Regions from separate parts of the Paenibacillus sp. 22594 genome, predicted to be linked through region 1. Evidence: riboswitches for the same ligand, from Rfam matches in the RefSeq annotation. Region 1 holds a riboswitch; each other region holds the start of a gene.
What was found. Region 1 has a riboswitch for cyclic di-GMP ahead of ACTJKB_RS16430 (PA14 domain-containing protein). Riboswitches for the same ligand answer to the same signal wherever they lie in the genome.

Region 2: linked by a shared signal. The riboswitch ahead of ACTJKB_RS21360 (anti-repressor SinI family protein) and the one ahead of ACTJKB_RS16430 (PA14 domain-containing protein) in region 1 are both predicted to bind cyclic di-GMP.
Region 3: linked by a shared signal. The riboswitch ahead of ACTJKB_RS12340 (flagellar assembly protein A) and the one ahead of ACTJKB_RS16430 (PA14 domain-containing protein) in region 1 are both predicted to bind cyclic di-GMP.

What each region holds. Positions count from the first base shown of each region.
Region 1 covers NZ_JBQENA010000004.1:503,622-510,308, forward strand. Annotated here, with positions in the region: gene ACTJKB_RS16425 (glycosyl hydrolase) at 1-374, opposite strand, end outside; gene ACTJKB_RS16430 (PA14 domain-containing protein) at 574-2,985, opposite strand; cyclic di-GMP riboswitch class I at 2,999-3,079, opposite strand; gene ACTJKB_RS16435 (sugar phosphate nucleotidyltransferase) at 3,293-4,666, opposite strand; gene ACTJKB_RS16440 (UDP-glucose dehydrogenase family protein) at 5,102-6,442, opposite strand; gene ACTJKB_RS16445 (glycosyltransferase) at 6,447-6,687, opposite strand, start outside.
Region 2 covers NZ_JBQENA010000007.1:35,397-42,083, reverse strand. Annotated here, with positions in the region: gene ACTJKB_RS21365 (2-oxoglutarate dehydrogenase E1 component) at 1-2,285, opposite strand, end outside; cyclic di-GMP riboswitch class I at 2,723-2,816, shown strand; gene ACTJKB_RS21360 (anti-repressor SinI family protein) at 2,845-3,000, shown strand; gene ACTJKB_RS21355 (helix-turn-helix domain-containing protein) at 3,105-3,437, opposite strand; gene ACTJKB_RS21350 (TasA family protein) at 3,696-4,304, opposite strand; gene sipW (signal peptidase I SipW) at 4,389-4,976, opposite strand; gene ACTJKB_RS21340 (hypothetical protein) at 4,978-6,129, opposite strand; gene ACTJKB_RS21335 (AraC family transcriptional regulator N-terminal domain-containing protein) at 6,564-6,687, opposite strand, start outside.
Region 3 covers NZ_JBQENA010000003.1:366,549-373,235, forward strand. Annotated here, with positions in the region: gene ACTJKB_RS12330 (ABC transporter ATP-binding protein) at 1-280, opposite strand, end outside; gene ACTJKB_RS12335 (FUSC family protein) at 579-1,679, shown strand; cyclic di-GMP riboswitch class I at 1,984-2,077, shown strand; gene ACTJKB_RS12340 (flagellar assembly protein A) at 2,181-4,067, shown strand; gene ACTJKB_RS12345 (flavin reductase family protein) at 4,166-4,768, opposite strand; partial or broken gene ACTJKB_RS12350 (DMT family transporter) at 4,782-5,674, opposite strand; gene ACTJKB_RS12355 (LysR family transcriptional regulator) at 5,770-6,681, shown strand.

The DNA of each region.
Region 1 (6,687 bases):
TGCCGCTGACGGGCGATCGTCCTCTCCGACTGGTTATTGATCGCTCCAAGCTCATAGCCATGCAAGACGGCGTAATCCCCCGTTGCATTCTTCAGCTTGTTGTTGTATTCATCCGGGCTCTCCAGATAATCATGCTGCCCGGAAATCACGCCTTTTCCTCCCAGGTCAACCAGATAATCGAGCAGGCCGGCAGCTTCCTTCGAAGCCGCAGGATTCACTGGTGTGACTGCCTCCACCTTCGCCTCCGACTCCGTAGGAATGTCTATACTTCGTTCGACGGCAAGACTGCGGACCTCACTCCATGGCAGCAAGGAAAGGATGAAAATAATAGGTATAATCGTAGTAAAAAGCCGGTACTTACGGTAAGTGTTCAATGTAATCTCCTCTCTCCAGCCTCAAGTGCTGTCATTGACGCTTATGGATGGTCTTCCCGCTAAGGGTTACATCATCCTGCGGCAATACAGACTAATAGCTTAGTAGCCCTGCTGTTTAGCAGGGCCATCGGACTTTTAGGATTTTAGAATTGTAACGTCTTAACCAGTATCGGCGTTCGGTGATGAATTCAGCAGTACTTTAGGAAGCGGAAGGAAGGAACAGTGCGCTGGCAGGGACCGTCCCCTTGACTTGACTTGGACTTTCCCACATCAGCCGCGCTCTTGCATCCCCTTGGTTCTCGTAATACTCCACTTTGATATCATATAGTTGCCCGGCTTGCAGGCTTATGCTTCCTGTGCGTTCGGTCCCGCTCTGCTTCATCCAGCTGTCAATGACAAGAGTGTTATTGACCCAAACGCGGACACCATCATCTGATGTTGTATAAATCTGATAGGTTTCGCTATACAGCGGTTTGATCTTGCCACTCCATCTTACGGAAAAGAAATCAATGCCAATCGCAGCATCCGGTGTACCCAGCCGCCAGTTGAAATCCAGCAAAGCATCGGTGCGTACAACTGTGGGAGCACCGGTTAACTGCATATTATTGAAATATTCCGCCTGCAGCCCGTTTGCTGTAGGGGCCACTGTTAGAGCCGGCGTTGGTGCCAGTGTTGGCACCGGTGTTGGTGTCGGCGTCGGTGTTGGTGTTGGCACCGGTGTTGGTGTCGGTGTTGGCACCGGTGTTGGTGTCGGTGTTGGCACCGGTGTTGGTGTCGGTGTTGGTGTTGGCACCGGCGTTGGCACCGGCGTTGGCACCGGCGTTGGTGTAGGTGTTGGCACCGGTGTTGGTGTTGGTGTTGGTGTTGGTGTCGGTGTTGGTGTTGGTGCTTCTACAAGCGCCAGCGATGTTTTGCTTACGCTGGCTGCTGACGTATTTACAAACAATGCGCTTGTTGGGACAGTCGCTTTGACCTGGCTTGCGCTTTGCCACATCAAACGAATGTTGGCATCGCCTGCATTTTCATAATATTCCACTCTGATATCATAGAGCTGTCCAGCCGTCATAGCGATACTTCCGAAACGTTCGGTTCCGCTCTGCTTGGTCCAGCTGTCGATTACGGCTATGCCATTAATCCAGACACGGATACCATCGTCAGAAGTAGTGATAATCTGGTAGGTCTCACTGTATAAAGGCTTGATCTGCCCGGTCCAGCGGGCCGAGACCCCATCCACCTTTATGGAGCTGGCCGGTGAGCCTTGACGCCAGTTGAAATTAAGCAGAGCGTCGTCACGGACCATTGCAGGTGTGCCTGAAAGCGTCATGTTGTTGAAATACTCTCCGTGAAGTCCATTCACAACAGGCGTCTGTACTGTATCACCGGACGCTGGAGTGGTTATTGGCTTTACCGTTGCTGTGGGTACAGGCGCTGGCGTAGCAGTCGGCGTTGGTGTTGCCGTCGGTGTGGCAGTTGGCGTAGCAGTCGGTGTTGCAGTTGGCGTTGCCGTCGGTGTAGCAGTTGGTGTTGGCGTTGCCGTCGGTGTGACAGTTGGAGCAGGTGTCTGCACTACCCCAGCTTTATATTCATTAAGCGATACTGTGTAGCTGTCACTCATAAAATTTTTGATGGTATCTGTACTGTTATTCTCATAGAGCATTTTTCCCCAGTTCATCATGTATACCCATTTTCTCTGGGAAAGCTGGAGCTTGGCTGTACTTGGCATTTCACCATTTTCGCCGATAGCAATGGGTTTGCCGTTCGCGAGGATCAACAGGTTGTCATAATACTTGTTCATATAATCATTGTTATATATATCTGCTGCAAGGACGTCTACCTTACCCGCTCCCGGATAGGTCAGTTCGTATGGATCAGACCAGGCATTGGGAGCATTCGGGTTCCATACCCACAGCAGGTTGTTTAATTGATGAACGCCCACAAAACGCTCATACATAATATTCCAAAGTTCCGCAAAATTGTTTTTCTTCCCCCACCAGAACCAGTTGCCGTTCATTTCGTGGTAAGGTCTCCAAAGTACAGGAACGCCCGCGTCCCGCAAGCTTTTGAGCGAAACCGCCACTTTGTCGAGATCGGCGATGAGGCTGTTGTATTGGGCTGTTCCAGGTGTTACATACTTATTGAAGTCCTCTTGGCTGAGCGTCTTCTGCACATTGGACCACAGATAGGAGGTCCCGGGCAGTTGCTCATGGAAGGTCATGGCGACGATGCCGCCATTTTTATACCAGTTGATCGCACTGTTCACTACATTTTTGCGCTGAGTTGCTGCAGTACTTTCCGACTGGCCGCTGATCACGCCAAGCTCGAATCCGTGGAGGGCAGCGAATTGTCCGCTGGTTCCCTTTAGTTTGTTACTGAACTCATCCGGGCTCTCCAGGTAGTCATGCTGGCCTGTGATAATGCCTTTTCCGGAAATGGTGTACAGATTGTCAAGCAGCTTGACAGCTTCAGCTGAAGCATCCGGATTAACCGGTGCTGAAGAACTCGAAGCAGCTGCGGTCGAAGGCGCAGCCCCCAAACCCAGTGGTACAGCAGTCAACAACAGGGCAATCGTTAAAATGGTGCACAGCAGACGCGACTTACGGTAAGTTGTCAAAATTCATCTTCCTTTCGGTAGCCAGGCTGCCACTCTTTCGAAGGCCCTATAGCTTTGCGTCCCTATCTTTCGATTAGGTTTGCCTTTTTCGTTTTGGAAGGATTTATCCCTCTTACCGTAAGTATCGTCTCTATTAAATTTTTAGTTTAGAGCATTAATGAATTTTTCTTAATAAATGGTTCTTAATACCTGTTTTGGATTTGCCACAATTGGGTAAATAGATATTTTAGCCCTATGTTTAGGACCACCCAACACAGGTTCCGGGACGGTTCAGTCGAATTCTACAGCGCGTTAAGCGCTGCTATTTTCACGAAATAAATTGCTGAAGAGCAATATCTTTCCAGTCCAGTGTGATGCGGATATTATCCTCTTCTACCAGCTCTGAACCGGTCTGCACCTCAATGAACTCCACATCGGTCAACGCCAGGATTGCATGTTTCGTGCCTTCCGGTATGCGCACAACATCTCCCGCTTTCACATTATGCATCTTCTCATTCAGCACAATGCTGGCTTCCCCGCTGACGATCGTCCAGATTTCACTGCGTTTGTGATGCAGCTGATAGCTGATGTTTTTTCCTTCGGCTATGAAAATCCGCTTGGTCAGCACCTCGTTGCCCTCATCATATTTCACATAATCAATAACCTTATAGTGGCCCCAGCGGCGTTCCTCGTACATGGGTCTTTGTTCAAAAGACTTCAGCACTTCCTTAATCCGCGGGCTTTCCGCTTTGTGAGTAACCAGAATGCCATCCGGGCTGGCTGCGATGATTAAATCTTTCGCACCGATGACTGTAATCGGAATATCCAGTTCGTTGATCAGGCAGGTTCCTTCAGAATCGGCAGTCACGAACCCTTTGCCCACGTGGTTGCTGCTCATTTCCTCGGTGAGGGTATTCCAGGTGCCAAGATCCTTCCAGAAACCGGCGTACGGCTGAACGACGATATTCTCCTCTTTTTCCACCACTTCGTAGTCAAAACTGATGGAAGCCAGCAATTTATATTGCTTCTGCAGCTCCTCATAGTTCAAAGGCAAACCTTTACGCTGCAAAATATCCAGTAAATAACCCAAGCGGAATGCAAATACTCCGCAGTTCCACAACGCGCCCTTGCTGATCAGTTCCTCAGCCTGTACACGGTCCGGCTTCTCCTGGAAATGGCTCACCTGCAGATAGCCGCTTGCCGCCGCCTCGTCGCTTGTAGGAATAATATAGCCGTATTTCTCAGAAGCCAGCTCAGGAACAACACCCATCAGCGCCAGGTTTGCGCCGCTTTGTTCCATCGTTGCTTCAAGCTGGACGACGGTGTCAAAAAATGATGCCTCCACATAAGGATCGACCGGCAAAATGGCCACGGTCTCGCTGGGAGACACTCCTGCCACCGAATACAGATAAGCTGCAGTCAAAGCGATGGCCGGGAAGGTATCACGGCGTTCCGGCTCCACAATGATTGGCACTTCTGTGCCGAGCTGGCTCTGTATCATCTCCACTTGGCTGCGGCCGGTCGCAAGGTAGGAGGATTCCGCCATCCCTGTCTCCTGCAGCTGTCTCCATACACGCTGTACCATGGACTCCGGCTCACCTGCCGGACTTTGCAGTACCTTCAGAAATTGCTTGGAACGTGAATCATTGGACAAAGGCCAGAGACGTTTACCAGAGCCGCCAGATAGAAGTACCAGTTTCATATGTGAACCCTCCTATTTATGTTTTGTCGCGAAAATATCGGATTGTTATCGTAAGCTTCTGCCGGGTGGCTGACGCATGAAGGATAGGAATGCCACTCTCGCTTTATGCTGCATGACAATGTTTAAGGTCAACTGTTGCGGGAGTCACTGCAAGGAATGTTTGGACTTTCGGCCGCTGTTGTCTGCAGATTTCTTGATTTAAACCGCTGGTCACGGTGGAAATCTGCAGACAAAGGCGGACGCTACGCTCCTACAGTTCCAAAATTCCTCTCCGTTCCTTCCCTTAACAGCTTCCCAAGCAGCATTTTCACTGTAGCCAGCTACAGTGAATTCCTCTAACCTTCAACTGGCTTCACCCGCAGGCGAAGCGCCCTGCTAAAGATCCAGCATTGCCGCTTGTTTGGGCTGCAGGCAAGAGCAGATAAGATCAAAGGATTAGACCGCACCGGCTACGCTGGGGGAGTAGCCGCTCAGGCCCCCCATTTGCGGGCGGCCGACGGAATGATATTCGAGCCCGGTGCCCTCGATCTGCTCTTTGGAGTACACGTTGCGGCCATCGATCAGCACCTGGCGGCGCATGCTCTCCGCAAGCTTATGCAGATCAATATCCTTGAACATGCTCCAGTCGGTCAGCAGGCATACTGCATCACTGCCTTCCGCCGCTTCTTCCGGCAGACCGCACCAGCGGAGCTGCGGATGATCGTATTGCTGTCTGAAGTTATCTGCAGCAATCGGATCATACAGCTTCACTGTAGCGCCTTCGGCCACTAGTGCCTCAACAATTTCAAGGGCGGGTGCTTCGCGTACATCATCGGTGTTCGGTTTGAAAGCCAGACCCCATACACCGATCACTGCGCCGCGCAGGTTGCCAAGGGATTCATGCAGCTTGGAGAGAATCATAAACCGCTGCCCCTTGTTCACCTCGACTACGGATTTCAGCAGCTTGAACTCGTAATCCACGTTGCCCGCAATCTGGATCAGCGCATTGGTATCTTTCGGGAAACAGGAGCCTCCATAACCGATGCCGGCCTGCAGGAACGAGGAGCCGATTCTACGGTCCATCCCCATGCCTTCCGCCACCAGGGTTACATCAGCTCCCACTTTTTCGCAAATGTTGGCAATCTCGTTAATAAAGGAGATCTTGGTTGCCAGAAAAGCATTGGATGCATATTTGATCATTTCCGCACTGCGGATATCCGTTACGAACACATTTTCCGTGAAGCCCTGGTGAAGCTGGCGCATCGTAGGCTCAAGCTCCGGGTTATCAAGTCCGATGACAATCCGGTCAGGATGGAGCGTATCGCGGATGGCCGAGCCTTCACGCAGGAATTCCGGAGCGGAGACGATATCGAAGGGATGATTCGTGTGGGAAGCGATGATACCACGGATTTTCTCGTTCGTACCAACAGGAACAGTTGACTTGGTCATGATGATTTTGTAGCCTTCCATCGCTTGGGCGACTTCTATGGCTGCACCTTCGATATATCTCAGATCCGCTTCGCCGCCTGGTAATGAAGGTGTCCCTACAGCCAGAATGACGATATCGGAGCGTCTTACCGATTCCTGAAGATCAGAGGAGAAAGAAAGCCTGCCTTCACGCAAATTCATTTCGATCAGCGCTTCGATACCCGGCTCATAGATGGGGGATTCCATCCGGCCCAGCTTTTCAATCTTTTCCTCATCCTTATCCACACAAATCACATGGTTCCCATTCAGTGTAAAACATACGCCAGATACAAGACCGACATAGCCGGTACCGATTACTGTCAGCTTCATACAATCATCCTCCTTTTAGAAAATTGACGTAGGCCTGTTCCACATACTGCTTGAACTGAACCATAAACGCCTGTTCATCGAATTTACGCGCATGACCCATAATCTGCCCAATGTCCCACGCGTAGGACTCCACTTCGTAAATGGCCTTAAGTAAATCATCAACTTCCTGGTGCTGGAAGAATACGCCGTTGACATAGGGTACGATGGTATCCAGTGCTCCTCCGGCCTGATAGGCAATCACCGGT
Region 2 (6,687 bases), on a different contig from region 1:
TACTGCGCAGCGGAGCTGAGATTGGCTACGGTCCAGTTCTCCTCAGCGGAGAGCTGCAGATACCGTTCCAGCCGGGCACTGGAGTGCTCAGGGCCTTGCCCTTCATACCCATGCGGCAGCAGGATCGTCAGATTGCTGCGCTGGGTCCATTTCGCGCGTCCGGCAGCGATGAACTGGTCGATGATAACCTGAGCGGCATTGGCAAAGTCGCCATACTGTGCTTCCCAGATCACGAAGGTTTCTGGCGCGAACACATTGTAGCCGTATTCGTAGCCGAGTACCGAGGCTTCCGAGAGCGGGCTGTTGTACACCCCGAAGGAGGCCTTGGAATTGCTAAGCTGGTGCAGCGGAGAGAACAGCGCACCTGTCTCGCTGTCGTGCAGCACCAGATGACGGTGGGCGAAGGTCCCTCTCTGGGAATCCTGGCCGCTTAGGCGGATCGGCGTACCGTCCTTCAGGATAGTGGCGAATGCCAGCGTTTCGGCCAGTGCCCAGTCTACCCGTTCCCCGTCATTCAGCGCATCCTTGCGGCGCTGCAGAATCCGCTCCAGCTTCGGATACACCTTGAAGCCTTCCGGTACCGTAAGCAGCTCCCGGTTGATCTGCTGCAGCTGCTCCAGCTGCACCGCCGTGGATTGCGGCTGGGCTGCTTCCGTTTCGAGTGGTACCGAGGTTTTGGCTTCTCCGTTCTTACGCTTGCCATCCTTCATCAGGTCGAAGGCTTCCTGCAGCACTTTTTCGGCATCAAGGTTCATCTGGCTCACATCATCTGCTGTGATGATCTTCTCCCGCTGCAGGCGTTCCGCATAGATACGGTAGACCGTGGGATGGTTCCGCACTCTGCCGTACACAATCGGCTGTGTGGTTTCAGGATCATCCATCTCATTATGGCCGTGGCGGCGGTATCCGATCAGATCAATCACGAAATCCTTCTTGAACTGATTGCGGTAGGCGCTGGCCAAGCGGACAGCCGAGATGCAGGCCTCCGGATCATCGGCATTGACATGAACCACGGGGATTTCATAGCCTTTGGCAAGGTCGCTGGCATAATGGGTAGAACGGGAATCTTCACTTTCGGTAGTGAAACCGATCCGGTTATTGACGATAATATGCACCGTACCGCCATTGGAGTACCCTTTGAGCTTGCCGATGTTGAGCGTTTCCGCAACAATCCCTTCGCCGGGAAAAGCGGCATCCCCATGCATCAGCACAGCAATGGCCTTGTTCGTGTCGAGCTGCGGCAAACCCGGGGAATTCCGGTCTTCCTGAGCTGCACGTGTAAAGCCTTCAACGACAGGGTTGACGAATTCCAGATGGCTTGGGTTATTGGCCAGTGTAATCCGGGTCCGGACGGTCTCGCCCTCGCGCACGGCGCGGTCAGCGCCCAGATGGTATTTCACATCGCCGGTCCAGCCGTAGTTAATGCCCATGGAGCCTTCAGAAGGGAAAAGCTCCTTATTCGGAGAATGATGGAATTCCGAGAAAATAATATCATAGGGTTTTCCGAGAATATGAGCCAGCACATTCAGCCGTCCGCGGTGGGCCATGCCCATCAGGATATGCTCTGCACCATCATGCGCGGCGGCACGGACAATCTCGTCCAGCATGGGAACCAGCGCGTCATTGCCTTCCAGGCTGAAGCGTTTTTGGCCGACAAAGGTCTTATGCAGGAAGGTCTCAAACTGCTCTACCTGGATCAGGCGGTTCAGCAGCTCTTTGCGCTCAGTATTATTCAGCGGCGCGGGGGAGCTTGTGGACTCTGCTTGACTGTTCAGCCAGCGAAGCTCCTGTTCGTCGTGCACATGTCCGAATTCGTAGGCGATAGTCTGCGTATATGCCTGACGCATCCGGTGAACGGCATCCCAGGCGGTATGAACATCCGGCGGCGCATTCTCCCAGATCAGCGAGGCAGGCAAGGCAATCAGGTCCTCGCGGGTCAAGTCATAGGTTTGATAATCCAGCCATTTCGCCATAGGGTTGTTCCCCTGCTCCAGCGGATCGATATTGGCGGCCATATGGCCATATATACGAATATTGGCGATTAGCTTGGAAGCTCGTACGGCCTTTCTAAGCCACGCGGTGTCTCCCGAAAGGGCCGGTTGCGGGGCCTGAACGGCATCCGGAGCGAGCGGAGGAGGGCCGGAAACGGTAAACAAATCGCGGTAATGATGTTCTACGGATGAAGGATCATGAACAAATTGCTCATATTTTTCTTGAATGTAGCCCAGATTGGGGCCGTGATACTTACTCCAAATGGATTCGTTATAGGGCTCTTTAACTGCCATGAATACATCCTCCTAACGGATGAACTCCACGTGCCGCATGAGGCTTGGGCGCCCAGTGGAGCTGCGATGGTTGCGGTTTCATTCCTCATCTTATTGTGCTACTTTCAAGGCGTGTAATCAATTCATACTTTCGGGGAATCCGTTCGCAAAACGGCATGATTCAGTCCTTAAATGATGAAAAACGGATATCGGTTACCGGAAGCTGGATGTGAACCGTATAATAAGGTGATAATTACCTACGAATGCCCACAAATGCTTCATGAACAGTTCCTAAGGTCATATCTATTGGACAAATCCCAGCAAAAAAAACTGTTCTTTTGCACTACTTGTCATAAATAAATTCCATAAATCGACACACTTTTCTTGTGAGATCTTATATAATGTTATTGCGGATAACGGTTTCATTGTTTTCTAACCAGATCCTTTCATGTAAAGGATCCAGTAAAGGGTAAACCTGCTGAAAGGCAGGGACACAAAGTCTCGGGTCTAATGTAGAAATGCTTCAACTACTACGACGGCCGGACTGCCTGGGGACGCAAAAATTCTAGGAGGAGATATCTTGGATAAGTCCAACCAGGGGAATGACGGAGAACTGCTGATGGGTGATCTGGATCTAGAATGGGTGTATTTGCTGATGTCGGCGAAGAAAGCAGGCATCGGGGCAGATGAAATCCGCCGGTTTTTAAGTGAAAAGACAACGTTGCAGGTGATGTAGGGGCGTTACTTTGCGGGAATACATACAGAAAAGGGCACAGCGGTCATACGCTGTGCCCTTTTCTGTATCGCTGGAGCCTTAGGACAACCTAGGACGATCGTCCATTATTGATCCTTCTGCTCCAGCCGCCATTTTTGATAATCGAGGAATTCTTTGAATTCCCGTTTGCTTATACCGGAAGCCATGGCTTCCTGAACGAGCCGGAACCATTCGCCATCTAGTGCGGATTCGTCAGTCTCTGAGGGCTCGCCATAGAGCAGGCTGTGGATAGACACCTGGAGCGCATCGGCGATTTTTTCGATGAATTGAATAGAGGGGTTGGATTGGATATTTCTTTCTACATTGCTTAAGTATGATTTTGCCACATCAGCCTTGTCCGCTAATTCGGATAAGGACCAGCCTTTTTCCAGACGGAGTTGGTGGATGCGACTTCCCATATTATCCGGCACGATTACAACGCCCCTCCGTACTTATTGTTAAAATATAAGAATTTATATGTTTCACGCTATAAATTATCCTTATATTTCTCGCTGAAGCGGATACCGTCTTTAAATGACGGCGAAGCCGTTTCCACTTGTCAGTATAACAAATTTCCGTAAAACGGACAAAAATCAATCGTTACAAAGAAAAAACAGCCTAATCTGCTCCGGCTCCGGAATCAGGGTAGGCTGCTTCAGAATGCAGTCCGTTATGAATTAATAATCTTTTTTAGGGCCTTGTTTGGCCTCGAAGTTCCAAGTCAGCTTCAGCTTATCCTTTTGGAAATAGTTCTGCGTTTCACCGTTGTCAACGAATTCGAACTTGACTGTAAAGCTGTCGCTGCTCTGAGCTTTGATGCCGTCAGCTTCCGTCCAGATTTGATCCAGACCGGTATTGTTTACAAGATCGGGGGTTTGGCTCTTCAAGGCATCCAGTGTGGTTTCGTATACGACAACCTCCGGTGTGAGAATGGTTCCTTTATCATTGTTTTTCAGAAATTTAACCTTGATGAATTTGCTGAGATCGACACCGTTGTTGTCGCCAAGCGTATCTGTAATCTCTGTGGTGGTCTTCAGCAATATTGAGCCGATATCCAGGGTTCCGTCATTTTTGAGCTTGAAGGTTTTGCTTACGGTATCACCCGGTTTCAGGTTAGGGATATCCACGATTACGGAAGGATCAGAATTCAGATCCAGTGTGCCTGCTGCGAAGGTTGCCGTACTTGTCGCAGTATCGCTGAAATATGCGAAGGTTCCTCCGCCAATCAAAGACAAACCGAGTGCTGCCGATGCCATGCCAAAACCCAATGTTTTCTTGATACCCATATTCTAATTCCTCCTCTGATTAGTAAAGCGAATGATAAATGTATATTGTATCTTCCGTTTCGTAGGCGGAAGCGGACAATCGGATCAGGGCTGTATGTCAGTTCCCGGAGGTGCCTGGGGAAGCACGGTGTTTTTTTTCTCAAGCGCCGTAAGAGCCTTCCATGAACTGTAGAGCGCATAGAGCAGGAGCAGCAGTCCGGGAACGATCATCAGGACCACACTGCCGGCTTTGGAGGCGGCAAAATTCATGGCATATCCTACATAAGGAATGGTGACTCCGGTGTACTCGGCCACAATATTCCCTGAACTTACGGGGGTCATATCCACGGCGTCATTGTTATCGCCTTTGGTATGATAGATGACCTCGCCGGCAGCGGTTTTTGCTGAAGCATCCACAATACGGTGAGTGATCAGAACATTATCCTCGCTCATAAAGGTGATGACATCGCCCTTAGTGAACCGGGTCATGTCTCCTCCGGGTTTCAGGGCAACGATGGATCCGGTTTGAATACCAGGCTCCATTGAACCGGAAAGCACCGACTTGATCTCATATCCAAAAAGAGTAGGCTCGCCTCCCGAGGCCCTGGATACTACAACGGCTGCTGCCAGCACCACGAAAATAAATACCATTACTGCGGATAAAGTATGGCTAATTATTTTTTTGATAAGCATGTCAGTCTCCACCTTTAATGAGTTGTGGCTCCGAAGGTGATGCGGTCATTTCCGGACCTGGTATCGGAGGCTCTGTTGCCTGAGGTTCTTGGGTAGGTGTCACTGTCACATCTCCGTTCGGAGGCGTGATCTGGTTGTCACCGGTTGGTGCTGGAGTGGCGCTGGCTTCGGGTTCATCTGGAGCTGCCGTACTAACGGCTTTAGGCTCAGGTGTGGCTTTTGATTCAGCCTTGGCCTTCTCTTCGTCTTCCTTCTTCTGTTTCTCAAGGGCCAGCTTGGCTTCTACTTCCTGTTTGGCTTTATCCAGTTCCTCTTGCCGGGCCTTCTCGATCTCTTCAAGCCGCTTACTGCGGGTCTGGCTAACGAGCTGCTGCTGCTGCTCAAGCCCTGAAATACCGGCGGTTGCGTTATCCTTGGCGCTGCTCAGATCCGAATCCAACTTGTCATACATTGAAACCAGTTCTACGGATAACTCTCCCGGCGACTGTCCGAAAGCAGCTATGATCGGAAAAAGCTGTGACGGTTCTTCCGGGATGGAATTTAGTGGGCTGTAGACTGCTTCGTTAACCGTTATTGGGAATGGAGTATTGCCGTTTTGAATGGCCTCCAGGTAATGAACGATTGCGGCTATGGAAGCAGTAAAGGATTCGGAGAGCACACCGTTTTGGCTAAGACTGTTCTGTAACCCGTCAAAGAATTCCTTATCTCTAATTTCCAGACAATTGGGATCGAGATCAATCATATATCCTCCAATCTGTGCCAGAACCGCAGCTGCAGCGCTGATCTCTGCGTGAATCTTGTTCCAAATCTCGCTGTTGGCGGCCCTTTGGCCCTCAATGGCATTCAGATCGGAATGAAGATCTGCAACCTGCCTTGAAATCTCCTTTTCCGCTATTTCAAGTTCATCCAAGGACATAGACTCGATTCCAGTTATTCCTGTTAATCCGGCTTGGGAACTGTAACCTTTCAAGGTTGCTTTTAAAACCTCGGCTGTATTGAGATGTTCTTTTAATTCGCTGAGCAGCTGCTTGATGGAATCCGGGAATACTTTGCAAAACCCAATGGTGCTGACTGTCTCCGCGGTACCGTTAAATCCTCCATAAGTACTGCCGATTTGGCCAGAGGCCGACAGCAGGAGAACGGATATGGCCATCCCGGACTGCAGGATGCGAAGACCGGTTTTTTGGTTTTTTCTTTTACGCCGTTTGGCGGATCTGGGGTACAGAGGCGGGCCCCCCTCTCATGACTTCCTATTGATGTTATTCGCTATATTCGTTCTTAATTAAGAACGTTTTCGTAAGGAAATCATACACTGACTGCCGGGCAAAAGAAAAATGTTAATTTAGTCTAAATGTTCGCAATAAAGTCCGTTAATTATTATTTATCTGCTGATATCTAGCTAAATCGCTGTTTTTCAAGAAATGTTCTTTATAAAGAACGGAATGATGGGAGGTTGATCTGTCTGATGGGGAGGAGCAGAGGGCGAAAACAAAGGCAGAAATGCCTTTGAATCCGGGCAAAGTGGGCCTGAGGGCGAAACCAAAGGCAGAAATGCCTTCGGTTCGTGCCAACATGGCCCGGACCACGTTAAGTAGCCGGGGAGATGATGGAGTCGCGCATGTGTTTGACGTCGCTGATTGGCGGGCGTCCGAACATGCGGGCGTACTCCCGGCTGAACTGGGAAGGGCTCTCGTAACCGACTCGAAAGCCT
Region 3 (6,687 bases), on a different contig from region 1:
CATAATCCTGAAAAACCGTATTGACCTGCCGTTCGTTAGCGGGAATGTGGTTGATCATTTGGCCATTGAGAATGATTGAGCCTTCCGTTGGCTCGGCGAAGCCGGCGATCAACCGCAGAATAGTCGTCTTGCCGCAGCCCGAAGGGCCCAGCAGGGTATAGAACTTGCCGCGTTCGATCTCAAAGCTGACGCCTTTTAGTACCGGCTCTTCATCGTCGTATTGTTTAACCACCTGGTCAAAAGAAATAATAGTGCCTTCCGGGGTAGCTATAGCTAACAACCTCCCTTACCTTATGTAATACAACCTATTTTACCCGCTTCTTGCGGGGGACAATCGAAGTGGCATGCTCAGCGCGAGTAAGCGACAGTTCCTCCCTTCCTTCGACATACTTCCATAATATACAGCATAAAGGATAAGACCTATATATGCGATACCATACTTTGTTAAAAATCAGCACCGGAAACTTAACAAGTTCGTAAAAATTAAAGCTCTTCCGGCCTGTTTTGCGGTGCTATAATGAAAACGGCTGAAAGTCACTTCATTTTTTCTCTTAATAACCTGAAAGAAGATGACCCTCATGAACGAAGGATTACAGGACCGCCTGGAGAAATTCGGACTGTCTTTATATATGATACGCGTTACACTGGCTGCTTCACTCTCCTGGCTGACGGTACACACCCTGTATGGAGACAGCTACTTATATTTCGCTCCATTGGCGGCGATTCTGATCACTCAGGGGAGTGTCAAGGCTTCCTTGGAAAAGGGTGTATACCGGATGACCGGCGTTGTGCTGGGCGGGATTGTGAGCTTGATCGTGGGACGATTCTTCGATGTCGGAGCGCTCTCCATTCTGCTGATGCTGCTGATTGGCATCGGAGTCGCTACTGCCTGCCGGATAAATATCCAAGCCATCTCACAGGTCGGTGTAACCTCTGTTCTGGCACTTACCTTCTATCATGATCATTATATCGAGTGGCGGGTCGCCGAAACGCTTATCGGAGTCATTATTGCTCTAATCATCAATATGATTATCGTTCCGCCCAAGGGGTTCGTCAAGGTCAAAGGCTTGGCACTCGAAGGCAGTCTGCTGCTGGCTGATGCCTTAAGCGGCCTGGCCGGTGGCGGACGGGGGGCACCTCAGGTTTCAGATACGCTGACACGTTCCGCTTCGCTGCTGGCGAAGAGCGAGCAGCAGCAAAAGGAACTGCATTATACCTTAACGCATTACCAGTGCCGCAGCGAGCTTCGCGGACTCTCCCAAGCCACCGCACATCTCAAGCAAATTCAATGCTATGTCAAGGAGATCAGCTCAGAAATTGCGCTGCTGCCAACACATCATGCCGCGGCTGACTGGATGGTGGAGATCGTAACCGCCACCGCAGACTGTATCGCCCTCTATGGTACTAAAACTCTCTCAGATGCCGAAAGCCAGCATTCGCTTCCCGAGTCACTGCGCCGGGCCCGCGACCTTCAACTAGCCTGGTTCTCGGAGCTGCAGGGAAAATGCTCACTGACTTCCATCCGCGATCTCGGGGCGGTCTTCTCCCACCTGAACCGGGTGCTGGAGGAAATCGAACAGGCCGACTACGTGGTGATGTCAGCCGCACCGCAGAACAGCAAGACTGAGGCAGCCCGCGCAATGCGCTTCATACAAAAGGGACTCTCCCACAAGCTTTAGGCTTGGGAGCGTCCTTTTTTTTCTGGAGTATCGGCCATAATCCCCCGCTAAATCCCCTTTTAGTTTAGAATTCAATAAATAGAAAAAATCCTTAATTACATTTAATTTACAATAAATCAACAATTAGTTACATTTATCATTATTTATAGTCTAAATCAATTATTCCAGTTGAAAATTCGCTACTTAAGTACTAGAATTAATGTTGTTTGCTGAAGTTTTTATTGGACAGAGTGCCAGTATTGACCAGTTTTTTGTCGATTATAGTCGATTTAATGGGCCTTGTACTGAGTATATATCATTGATCTATTCCTAAAGGCAAACTGTCTGAAAGGGCAGGACGCAAAGCCATGGGCCTAAAAGTACAGGTATTGCTGTTTTATGGTCGCCAGGTTGCCAATAGAGACGCCATTTGGTCGGATATCCCAAGATATCGCATCACGGCTCCATGATGTTCTTTTCTGTTCAGATACCATTGATTATACGAAAAGTGAGGTTACGAGAATGCCGCAGCATATTATCGAACGTTCACGGTACGAGTTCATTGCTTCCATGCTTCTTGGAAAGCACAATCTCATGGATCTTTATTCTGTGGATGCTCAGACGTTTGGCGGAACAGACAGAGCGAAGAACGGCGTTATCATTATCCAGAACAACCAAATTTTCATCACGCCTCCTCTGCCTGGCGGCATGCCCGCTGTAATTTCAGCTGTCCATCCCGTAATCCTTAAGATCAATGGCCAAACCCTCACAGAGCCAACGCCAATCACGTCTGCAGATGATCTCACCTGGGAGATTTGCGAGAAGCCACAATATCAGATTACTGTATCCGATGATAAGCTCAAAGTGTACTTTACGCTTTACCGTGCCGAAAGATATGCCTGGAACCTGGTCAACAGTCCGGCTTCAGCCAATGTCACTGTCCGTGCAGAAATGAACCGCGATTCCTTGTTGTCCGTTCTGTCGATAGAGCAGATTATGTCTGGCTTTGAGAAAAGATCCATTGTCAGCTCGCTCAACATCCCTGCTCTCTATGAAGAGCTGAACAACCCGACCTATCTTCCTGTCTGCATAGCAGAAGGCAAGGCTCCCGTACCCGGGACCAATGCGAGGCTGGAGCTGCTGTTTCAGAAGAAGATAGAAAATGCTTTCAAGGGGACCGGCCTTTCTGATGATGAATCCAGCCACTATGAATTCCTTACTGTAGAAGAAGGCGAAGTGTTTGCACACAAGCTCCCCCCCCAAGAGGGCCTTCCCGGATTTACCGTGTATGGCGGTGTCCTTCCCCCGCCCCCGCCGCGGGACCTTACTCTATTGACCGGACACTATGCGGTACTGCTTCCAGGGGGACAGATCGCTGCCCGCTGTAAAGGCAGACCGCGTATTACCGGAAACGGAACCTTTGTAAAAACGATTGATTTCCCCCAAACCTATAGGGTTCCGCAGAATGATACCGTGGAACCTGCCACCATTAGGTTCCCGGGAGATATTATTGCAGTTCATCCTCTGAACAAGAACACGGTTATTGAAGCCTTGGGTAATGTATACATATACGGTGATGTTCACCACTCCAGAATTGCGGCAACAGGCAGTATATTTATCAGCGGCAAGGCCGTGGATAGTGAATTGTATGCCGGAGCGTTCGGCGCCGCACATCACCGTCTGTGCAGCTTTTCCGAGCTGCTGATTCAAGAGATCTCCAGTCTGAGAGAAGCAGCCAAGAACCTTGCCGAGACGGTCGAGTCCACGATGCAGACGGTGAAGTACGGCTTAGTCATCATGCTGCTGTTGGAGAGCAAATATGATCATCTCCCCCTTCTGATTGGCGATATGCGGGAACTATTGTCGGACTTGAGCGCTGACTACCCGCAGGACACCAAGATTGTGAGGCACATGATGGATATTTTTCTGAAACCCGGACAGTTTACTGACCTCATTACAGATGCGGGAATAGGCTCTTTTCTGAGTCTGCTTAAAAAGCTTATCGAGGGAATCTCCCTCATGCAGGAGGAGCAAGTCCGGATCGATATTTCGGGGGCACTGAACAGCATCATTAAATCCGGCGGAGATATTCATATTCATGGGGAAGGGATTGGCCGGAGCACGCTGTGTTCCTGTGGCGATATTTATTTTGCGAAGGATGGTTCCATGTGCTCCGACTCCGCTATGGAAGCAGAGGGAACGATCACAGCTCAGAATGTTAGCGGAGAGTCCCTTCCCGGATCGCTTCTTGTTGCAGGTCACCAAATCACAGCGAGCACCATTCATAATGCATCAGTAACCATAGACGGGTATTCCTTGGAGATTGCTAAACCCGGCGGAGGATTTACGTTTACAGCCAAGAGCTTGAAACAAAAATGCAAAGAATCAGGCGCTGTTCCCGTCGAATAACCACCAGAATCCGTTACATACAGCTGAATCGCCAAAAGAAAAAAAGAGACCCTGCAGAGCCGCGTGGCGGCATCCTGTAGAGTCTCTTTTCCGAGCGCTCAAGATTCGTACTGGGGTCTTTCTAGCTCAAACGTCCGGCCGATTGCCGCATATGAAGCTCCCGCAAGACGGCTGACCGGCTTCAGCTTGGCAGCGTCAATACGCCCACCCTGAATCAGTTCATCCTCTATATGGAAACAGAGCACTTCACCGACCAGCATATCGCAGTGTCCCAGCGCCACATGCCGCACGAGACGGCATTCCATGGCGATCCTGCACTCCTCTATACGCGGAACCCGGATCATCAGCCCGGGTATTGGCGTAAGTCCAGCCAACTCCACCTCGCTGATGCCTTCAGGGGCATTGATCGAGGTGTGATTAATAGCGCCAACATTATCCTCGTCCACGATATGTACAACAAACTCTCCATTCCCCAGAATATTGCTTGCGGTATGCTTCATCTCTCCGGTTGCCTTGCGCACACAGGAGATCATAATCATTGGAGGTTCATCATTCACAATATTAAAAAAGCTAAACGGGGCGGCGTTCACTACGCCTTGTTCGTTCATCGAGGTGACAAAGGCAATGGGCCGGGGAATAATACTGCCGATCAGCAGCTTGTAGTTGTCATGCGCTGTTTGTTCAGAAGCTTTGATATACATGGTACACCTCCAATTAATGAGTAGGACGTCTTAGGGTTCTTCGGCTTATTCTAACATTAACGAGAACAATGCTGCTTACAATAAGCAGGAGGCCAATCACCAGATTCAAGGTAATCCGCTCATGCAGCAGCACTACACTTGAACCGATGGAGATTAGCGGAATCAGGAAGGTGAAAGAACCTACTCTGCCAGCCTCCCCATCCTTAATAAGATTGAAATATACCATCCAGCCCAGGGCAATCACAAATACGGAAATAAACAGGGTATTCAAGATAAAAGCCGCATTCCAGGTGATATCCGCCCAGCTCTCGGTCACCGACCCTGCAGCCAGCAGAATGATGCCGCCGATCATAATCTGCATGGCGGTCATCCAGAGCATATCTACCCGCGCCGCATTGCGTTTGGTATAGACCGTGGCAAACGCCCAACTGAGCGCACTGGCCAAGGCGAGCACAATTCCCTGGACCGAGATACTCCCGTTGAAGCCGCCGATGCTAAGCGAGGCACGCCGAGGAAACCAAGCAGGAGACCGGCCAGCTTCAGCCCGTACATGCTCTCCCCCAGCCAGATCCAGGCGAAGATACCAAGCAGCACCGGCTGCAGAAAGACGATGGCCGAGAACAGGCCGGAGGGCACATACTGCAGGCCAATGGTCTGGAAGCCATAATAGAAGACGATACTTAGAAAAGCCGAAATCAGATAGACCGGCCACAGCCGCCTGAGCTCAAGCTTCTTCCACTTCGGAAGCGCAGCAAATATAAGAATTACACCAGCGATCACGGTCCGGATGCCGGCAAACAAAAGCGGCGGAGCGTAATGTAAAGCAATTTTGGAAAGAGGCCAATTGATGCCCCAGACAATAACCAGAAAGATAAGCAGGGCTATGGTTTTCCTCTGCTGATGCATATATTCACCTCTTGTTCTATTTTCAGCCTAATGATACATTAAAATTAGTTATAATTGAAATGAATTATACTCATAAGGGGCATACCAGATCTGATATGAACAATACTCAAATTCGTTTGTTTGTCAGCATTGCGGAAAGCGGCAGCTTTACCAAAGCCGGATTGGAAATGAATATGACCCAGCCGGCAGTCAGCCGGGCGATATCTGCACTGGAGACAGAGCTTGCGGTGAAGCTGCTGCTGCGTGACCGGCGCAACGGGCTGATGCTGACCGATATCGGCAAGCGTGTCCTTGTTGTTTTCCGCGAGATTCTGATCGGGTATGACAAAGTGGAACAGGAGATCGCCGCTGAGAAGGGGCTGGAGAAGGGGCTGATCCGGATCGGGGCATTTCCGGTTGCCTCGGCCCACCTGGTGCCGAAGATTATTCGCGAAATCGCGGCAAGCTATCCCGAAATTGAGATCAGGCTGTATGAAGGAACCGTAGCCGAGGTAAAGGAATGGCTGGAAGCCCGGATCATCGATGTGGGACTGATCATTCCGCCGGAAGGGGAGTTCGACTCCGTTCCGCTTTATCGGGAGAAGCTGTATGCTGTGCTCCAGGAGGACCATCCGCTCCGGCACAAGCACGTCATTTGCGTGAAGGATCTGGAAGATGAGCCGATGCTGATCTGCAGATCCGGGTATGAGCCTCCGGTAGTTGATTTATTCAAGAGGGGCGACAGTAAGCTGAATGTGAAATATGAGGTCAGCAGCTATATGACTGCACTGAGTATGGTGAAGGAAGGGCTGGCTGTGGGCGTGATGTCCCAGCTCTCACTGCTCTCGCTTCCTCCGGGTGTGATTATCCGGGAGCTTGCTCCCGATGCCTACCGGGATATTCATCTCGCGGTCAACTCCCTTGCCGAGGTTTCGATTGCCGTCAGATTGTTCATGGATACCGCGCTGCGGCTAACCTCGGAACCCGGTACTGTTGTACCAAAGTCCATCCAGGGCGGACGAGTATAACTGTTC